One region of the Mesorhizobium sp. M1004 genome, then DNA from elsewhere that is predicted to be linked to it. Evidence: riboswitches for the same ligand, from Rfam matches in the RefSeq annotation. Region 1 holds a riboswitch; each other region holds the start of a gene.
The links. Region 1 has a riboswitch for cobalamin ahead of NKH54_RS30265 (CbtB domain-containing protein). Riboswitches for the same ligand answer to the same signal wherever they lie in the genome.

Region 2: it holds a riboswitch for cobalamin, as region 1 does, so the genes downstream of both, NKH54_RS05200 (aromatic ring-hydroxylating oxygenase subunit alpha) here and NKH54_RS30265 (CbtB domain-containing protein) in region 1, are expected to answer to the same signal.
Region 3: it holds a riboswitch for cobalamin, as region 1 does, so the genes downstream of both, metE (5-methyltetrahydropteroyltriglutamate--homocysteine S-methyltransferase) here and NKH54_RS30265 (CbtB domain-containing protein) in region 1, are expected to answer to the same signal.

What each region holds. Positions count from the first base shown of each region.
Region 1 covers NZ_JAMYNB010000023.1:58,451-60,644, reverse strand. The annotation lists gene NKH54_RS30270 (CbtA family protein) at 1-715, opposite strand, end outside; gene NKH54_RS30265 (CbtB domain-containing protein) at 731-910, opposite strand; cobalamin riboswitch at 947-1,142, opposite strand; gene NKH54_RS30260 (gamma-glutamylcyclotransferase) at 1,210-1,902, opposite strand; gene NKH54_RS30255 (aromatic ring-hydroxylating oxygenase subunit alpha) at 2,038-2,194, shown strand, end outside.
Region 2 covers NZ_JAMYNB010000002.1:199,635-201,828, reverse strand. The annotation lists gene NKH54_RS05200 (aromatic ring-hydroxylating oxygenase subunit alpha) at 1-746, opposite strand, end outside; cobalamin riboswitch at 864-1,065, opposite strand; gene NKH54_RS05195 (DUF680 domain-containing protein) at 1,565-1,771, shown strand; gene NKH54_RS05190 (DUF680 domain-containing protein) at 1,839-2,042, shown strand; gene NKH54_RS05185 (DUF680 domain-containing protein) at 2,115-2,194, shown strand, end outside.
Region 3 covers NZ_JAMYNB010000015.1:30,549-32,742, reverse strand. The annotation lists gene NKH54_RS26405 (hypothetical protein) at 1-66, shown strand, start outside; cobalamin riboswitch at 461-662, shown strand; partial or broken gene metE (5-methyltetrahydropteroyltriglutamate--homocysteine S-methyltransferase) at 756-2,194, shown strand, end outside.

The DNA of each region.
Region 1 (2,194 bases):
CCAGATTGGTCAGCGTCACCGCCACCACGAACTGATGATGCAGGCCCTCCGGGATCGGCGTTACGAAACTGTCAGGCTGCGGCGCGCCGACAATATGCGGGGCGACGATCAGGAGGACGGCGAGCACGGTCAGGGGCGCCGACGTGCGGAAGGTAATAAGGGCAAGGCCGATCGCGGTTGCCATCACCGTTGCCCACCACCAGATCTGGCGCTGTATGAGATCGGCCGCCGGCATTGCCGGCAGTTCCGGCGGCAGGCCGAGTCCCGGCGCCAGCGTGAACACGGCAAAGCCCGCCAGACCCCAGAACACGCCCTGGCGCCAGCTGCCGATGCCGCCGGCGAACTCGGAAACCGCCACCAGGACCAGCGCGAAGCCGATGCCGGTGACGATATTGGCGACGACACTGAAGGCGAAACGCTCGAAGCCGTCGGCCGGCGCCCAGCCTTCGTCCTCCGCCGGCGCGGCTGCTTCAGCCGGTGCTGCGCTGCTCACCGCATTTTCCGCCGGCGCGGCGGTGCTCATGGCATCGGTGTCCGCAGCGTTGGCGGCGGGCGCCGCGGCATGCTGATGCTCATGGCCGCCACCAGCCTTTTCGTAGACCTCCGCCTTGAGGATCAGCGGCACGGTGGCGTAGGCCTGCATGCAGGCGAGAGCGACACCGGCCACGAGCCCTGCGATCGCCGCGATGAACACGACGTTGCGAAACAGGTTCATGATGTCAGATCCTCGTCAGTGGCAGGGAAACGCCATCGAATGGCGATAGTCGTGCGCCGCATTGTGGACCGCATCGATGTGCGAGAAACCGACAACGCCGACGACGAAAATGCCCAGAAACGCGCTAAGCACGAGCTGCATGAAGCGCGACTGCGAGGAGACGGAAGCGCCGAGGGAGACGGAAGCGGTATTCATATCTTGTCCTTTCGCCCTCCACCCGAGGGCATCGAAGTCAGTTCCCTGTCGCCGGCAGGTCTCCTGGCTCGCGGATCAGCGCCCTTCCCCACCTTCCCGAAGAAAAAATCCCCAGTGGCTTGGAGAGGACTACCGCACACAGTTGCGGGGGCAGCCACGGCATTGGGCAACAAGTCAGCCCTCACCGCATTCCCTCTTGGTCCCTAACGGAACCGACGACATGCATGACTATAGGCTGAAACGGTCGCATCCGGCAAACCAAATTCCGCCGGCCAACAGCGCGAATGCGCCATGCGGCGTTACGGCTTCAACGCGGTGATCCGCTCGGCAACCAGCCGCTGCAGCCGCCACAGATGGCGATCGTGAATGCCGCGCTCTTCAAGGTTTTTCACCGTGTTGTAGAGATAGTCGGCGCCCGACCCCCAGTGCCCGCAGGACGTTGCCAGCCTTTCGACGACCTTGCCCTCGTCGAGCGGTCCTGAATAGGTCAGGCCGTTGCGGTTGATGACGAAGGCCAATGCCCTGAGCGGTCCGGCCTCGCTTGCAAGCTTGAGCATGCGCGGCCGGTAGCTTGTCGGCTTCAGCGTGACTTCGCGCCGGAAAAGCCGGCCCAACTGCTCGCGCCGGTTATTGTCGGTCAGCCGAAAGGCGACGCCCTTGCATTGTCCGCCACGGTCCAGCGCCATCATCAGGCCGGGGCTGTCCTTGGTGCCGCGCCAGCGCGTCATGTTCATGCAAAAGGACCGATGCCAGCCGCGCGCCAGCGCAACGCGGTCCTCGACATAATCTATTTCCGGTTTCCAGATCAGCGATCCATAGCCGAACAGCCATAGCGGTTCGCTGTCCGGGAGTTCGACCTGCAATTCATCCAGCAGCGCGTCATAGTCGGCTTCATCGAGATGCATCGCGTCCGGATCCGGCCCGGGGTCCCTGATCTCGCGCCAGCAGCGCGCGACCAGCTCCGGCGTAAGCGACATCTGTCGTGCGGCCACGTCCGAATCCCCCCAATTTCCGAATGTCCCATGTCCACGACATGATTATGCGCCGCGCCTGCAACCGGCAATGCGGCACTCTGATTGACAAACGATTTGCCGGGGTGTCGGCTGACGCTTCATAGGAAGCCAGCCATGCATCCCAACCCGAGCGAGCGCGACCCCTATAACGGCCTGAGCCGGGCCGAACCGACGCTACCGTCATCGGCCTATTGGGATAGCGAGGCTTACCAGCGCGATCTCGAGGCCATCTGGTACAAAAGCTGGCTGCTCGTCTGCCGCGAGGCCGATC
Region 2 (2,194 bases), on a different contig from region 1:
AACTTGCTCGGCAGGCCCGCCGCCTCGCATTTCGCCCAGTGCGCCAGCATCTCCGGATCGCTGTCGGCGCCCTGCACGCCGGTCACCGTCGGCGCTTCGGGGAATGTCTTGCACAGCTCCGGATGATTGCCGGCGCAGTGATAGCATTCGCGGTTGTTTTCCCAGACCAGCTTCCAGTTGCCCTTCTCGATGATGGTGCTCTCGAAGGCGACCTTGGCTTCATTCAGCTGGTGCGGCTTGAGGTAGGGCTCTATCATGGCGCGCATCGGCGCAAAGTCGGCAGGTTCTTTCGCCAGGCAGATGAAGATGTAACCGCCGACGCTCTCGCAGGCGACGGGCTTCAGGCCGAACTGGCTCTTGTCGAAACCGTCTGCCATCTGGCGGGCAAACAGCAGCCGGCCGTCAAGCTCGTAGGTCCACTGGTGATAGGGGCAGACAAGCTTTGCCGCCATGCCCTTCTCAGTGTTGCAGACACGGCTGCCGCGATGGCGGCAGGAATTGTGAAAGGCGTTGATGTTGCCCTTCTGGTCGCGGACCAGCACCACCGGATAATCGCCGATCTGCACGGTGATATAGCTGCCGGGCTTCGGCAGTTCGCAATCATGGCCGATGAACAGCCAGTCGCGATACCAGATGAGCTCCATGTCGAGCTTGAAATAGTCCGGGTCGGTGTAGAAGGGCTGTTCCAGCGAAAAGCCTTGCTTGCGGCCGTTCAGGAGCCTCAGCATGTCGTTGCGCGTATCCATAGTTCTGTCCTCGTGGTTTAAGGACTGAACTTGGTGGTGATGGAGGAAGGATCGGACGCAGGCCGGCGCGGCTCCGGACATGCACTATCCACCTCTTGACCGCCCACCGCGATCAGTCGAGTCTAGGCATCTCGGGCTGGTTTCCGGGCTCTGGAGTTGTCCTTGCGGACCATCGCGACACCTTCCCAGGCTCTTGCCCAGTGGTCTCCCGTTGCGACTTGAACTCCACCACCGTTGCGGGGGCAGCGCCGGATTCTGACCGGCTTCCCAATTCTCCGCTGCGTCGTCACGAAGCGGCACCTGAGATGCGATCATCTAATCACGGCAGCGATCGCGACGTCGGCATGAAAGCGACATCATATCCATGCGGCGCGACACGCGCGGCATACGCCCCCCGCCGCCGGTCAAAGAGCTGAGACGTTTCTTGCGACGCCATCATCGCCGTTTCGAATCGCTGCGGATCCAGTTCGATCGGGGGCAAAAAGGGCTCAACGGTATCGAAAAGTTACTATTAGCAATCTCTAATCGAACCGAACGGTTCGTTTCTGTTGACAATGCGTGCAGGACGGTGTGAACGACGGCCCGGAAACCGACACCGGAGCGAACCACTCGGTTCGACATAAGCAACTGAAAACAATGCGATAAATGACCATAGAGGAACTTCCTGGCACAATTTCAAGGTGCAGGACCGTGGTCCACACGGAACAACTTCGTGATTGGAAACCAGCCTATGGCTTTCCCACATCGGGGCTGTCCGAACGACGCGAATTCCTCCCAAGACACGCCGCTAGACGGACAGACAAACTGGAGTACTAAAAATGAAAAAGATCTTCCTCACTGCCGCAGCCGTTTTGGCGATCACCGGCAGCGCCTTCGCCGGTAGCGACAATTACGGTTCCAATGGTGCGAACCAGCCAGCCGTCTCGGTCGACAGCTCGTATACGGCTTCCATTCAGAAGCCGGCGCACGCTGACAAGCAGCCTGTCGTTCAGGGCGCCGACCGCGACCTCTACGGCAATCGCTGATCCCGACCAAAGAAGGGCGACTAACCCGTCGCTCTCGGGATCCCAAAAAATTCAGGAGTGTTTGAAAATGAAAAAGCTCATCCTTGCTGCCGCCGCCGTTTTGGCCATCTCCGGCAGCGCTTTCGCCGGCAGCGACAACTACGGTTCCAACGGCGCCAACCAGCCAGCGGTTACGCCGACCGACAGCGGCCACACCGCTTCGGTTGAGAAGTCGGCTCCAGCCGAGCAGGCGCCTGCCCACGGTGCCGACCGTAACCTTTTCGGCCGTTAAAAGCCGGTTTCCCAGCACGCGGCGGGCTTATCCGCTGCAGCTGGCGACATCAGAAAAATTCAGGAGACTAAAATGAAGAAGATCGTTCTTGCCACCGCAGCCCTTCTGGCTGTTTCGAGCGCTGCCTTTGCCGGCAGCGACAATTATGGCTC
Region 3 (2,194 bases), on a different contig from region 1:
CTTTCTTTCCCGTGGCTGGATCGCGTCCGCTCTCTTGTTGGTGAACGGATTATTGAGGGCGATTAATCTCAGTTTGGCCATCGCAGTTGGTGATGACGCCTTGAACGTCTCGTGTTGCGGACCAGCACTGACAAGCACGGTAGAAAGATTTCACTACCGACGCCTACCGCACCGCGAAATCGGTTGGGGCCATCCTGCACACTTTCCGCAGCCTCGGTGTTGGCTCGGCGCTCGCGGATCACCAGCGTCCTTTGAGCGGTAGCGCTTTTCAGGTTGAGGTTAGAGTCCTCCGGTTGTTGTGGCTCCGCACGGCCTGCATTAGTTGGACAATGGGGGCAGCGGTGCAGCGGCGGCAAATGGACGACTCACTGTTGCAAAATGTTAGACAAGCGTAAAAGCGCGATGACATAACCACATAAACATTTCGTTATTCGTCATTGACAAGAGAAGGGATTGCTGTGATTGTCTGGCGTGTCGTGGTTCTCGCGTCCGGCGCTGCCGCAGCGGAGCTAAGAGGGAAGCCGGTGCGATGCCGGCGCTGCCCCCGCAACTGTTAGCGGCGAGCCAACCCCACTCATGTCACTGAGGCGAATACCCTCGGGAAGACGTGTAGAGGCTATGACCCCGCGAGCCAGGAGACCTGCCACGACGAATTACGTCCACGGGCGGGGTGTCTCGGTGGCCGCTGCAACCCGGGCGTGCCGGGCCTGCTAGCGCCTTCCTTGTCACCGACGCCCCAACCATCGGGGTATGACATGACTGTCTCTCAGCAAATTCCTGTAGCAACGCTCGGCGTGCCGCGCTTCGGTCGTCGGCGAGAACTGAAATTCGCCCTTGAAAGCTACTGGTCCGGAAAATCGTCCGCTGGCGACCTTCTTGGGACGTCGAAGGCACTCCGTGCCGCTAGCTGGGAGGAGCAGCGCGATCGCGGCGTGTCAAAAATCCCCTCGAACGACTTCTCGCTTTACGACCATGTGCTCGACACCGCAGCCACGGTCGGCGCCATTCCATCCCGGTACGGTTGGAATAGCGGCGAGGTCCCACTTGACATCTACTTCGCAATGGCGCGCGGCAACCAGGGTCAGACGGAGGATTGTGGACACGCTGGTCACCAGGAGGCGGCTCATGGACCTGGTGTAGCCGCGATGGAAATGACCAAGTGGTTTGACACCAACTACCACTACATTGTGCCGGAGCTCCATGATGATCAGACGTTCGCCCTCTCGTCAACGAAGCCGGTCGATTACTTCCTCGAGGCTAAAGCTCTCGGCATTCACACACGCCCAGTCATCCTTGGACCCATCACCTTCCTCAAGCTGGCGAAATCGCCTGCCGAAGGGTTCGGTCCCATCGCGCTCCTACCGCAGCTGCTGCCCGTACGAGCAGCTCCTGCAGAGGCTGAAGCTGTCGGGAGCCGACTGGGTCCAGATCGATGAGCCAGCGCTTGTCCTCGATCTGAACCCGAACGAACGAGCTGCGTTCGAATTCGCCTATGGCCAGCTGTCGAAAGCCGCGCCCGAGCTGAAGATCATGCTGGCTACGTATTTCGGGTCGCTGGGAGACAATCTCGAAACCGCGGTTTCTCTGCCCCTGGCCGGCCTGCATATTGATCTCGTGCGCGCTCCCGAGCAGCTGGAAACGGTGGGTCGGCTCGCTCCGAAGGATCTGGTGCTCTCGCTCGGCTTGATCGATGGCCGCAACGTCTGGCGTGCGAACCTGCCCGCCATTCTCGACCGCATCAAACCGATCGTCGCCGGCTGGCCCTTGGACCGCGTCGAAATCGCGCCTTCTTGCTCGATGCTGCATGTGCCGATTGACCTGCGCATGGAGACGGAACTCGAGGCCGACATCAGGTCGTGGCTCGCCTTCGCGGCCCAGAAGACCGACGAGCTGGTCTTGCTGGCCCGGGCCCTGTCCCAAGGCAGGGATGCGGTGGCAGGCGCGTTGAAAGCGACTGCCGAGGCTGCCGCCACTCGCGTGACGTCCACGAAGATCCATGACCCGCTTGTTGAGGGGCGGATCGCCAGCATTGACCATAGCATGAAGCGACGAGAGAGCGCTTTTGGCGAGCGCTCCAGAGTCCAGGCCGGCGCGCTCGGGCTGCCGCCGTTCCCGACGACGACAATCGGGTCCTTCCCGCAGACGCCGCAGGTACGCCGCGCGCGGGCCGATCATGCGAAGGGCCAGCTCAGCT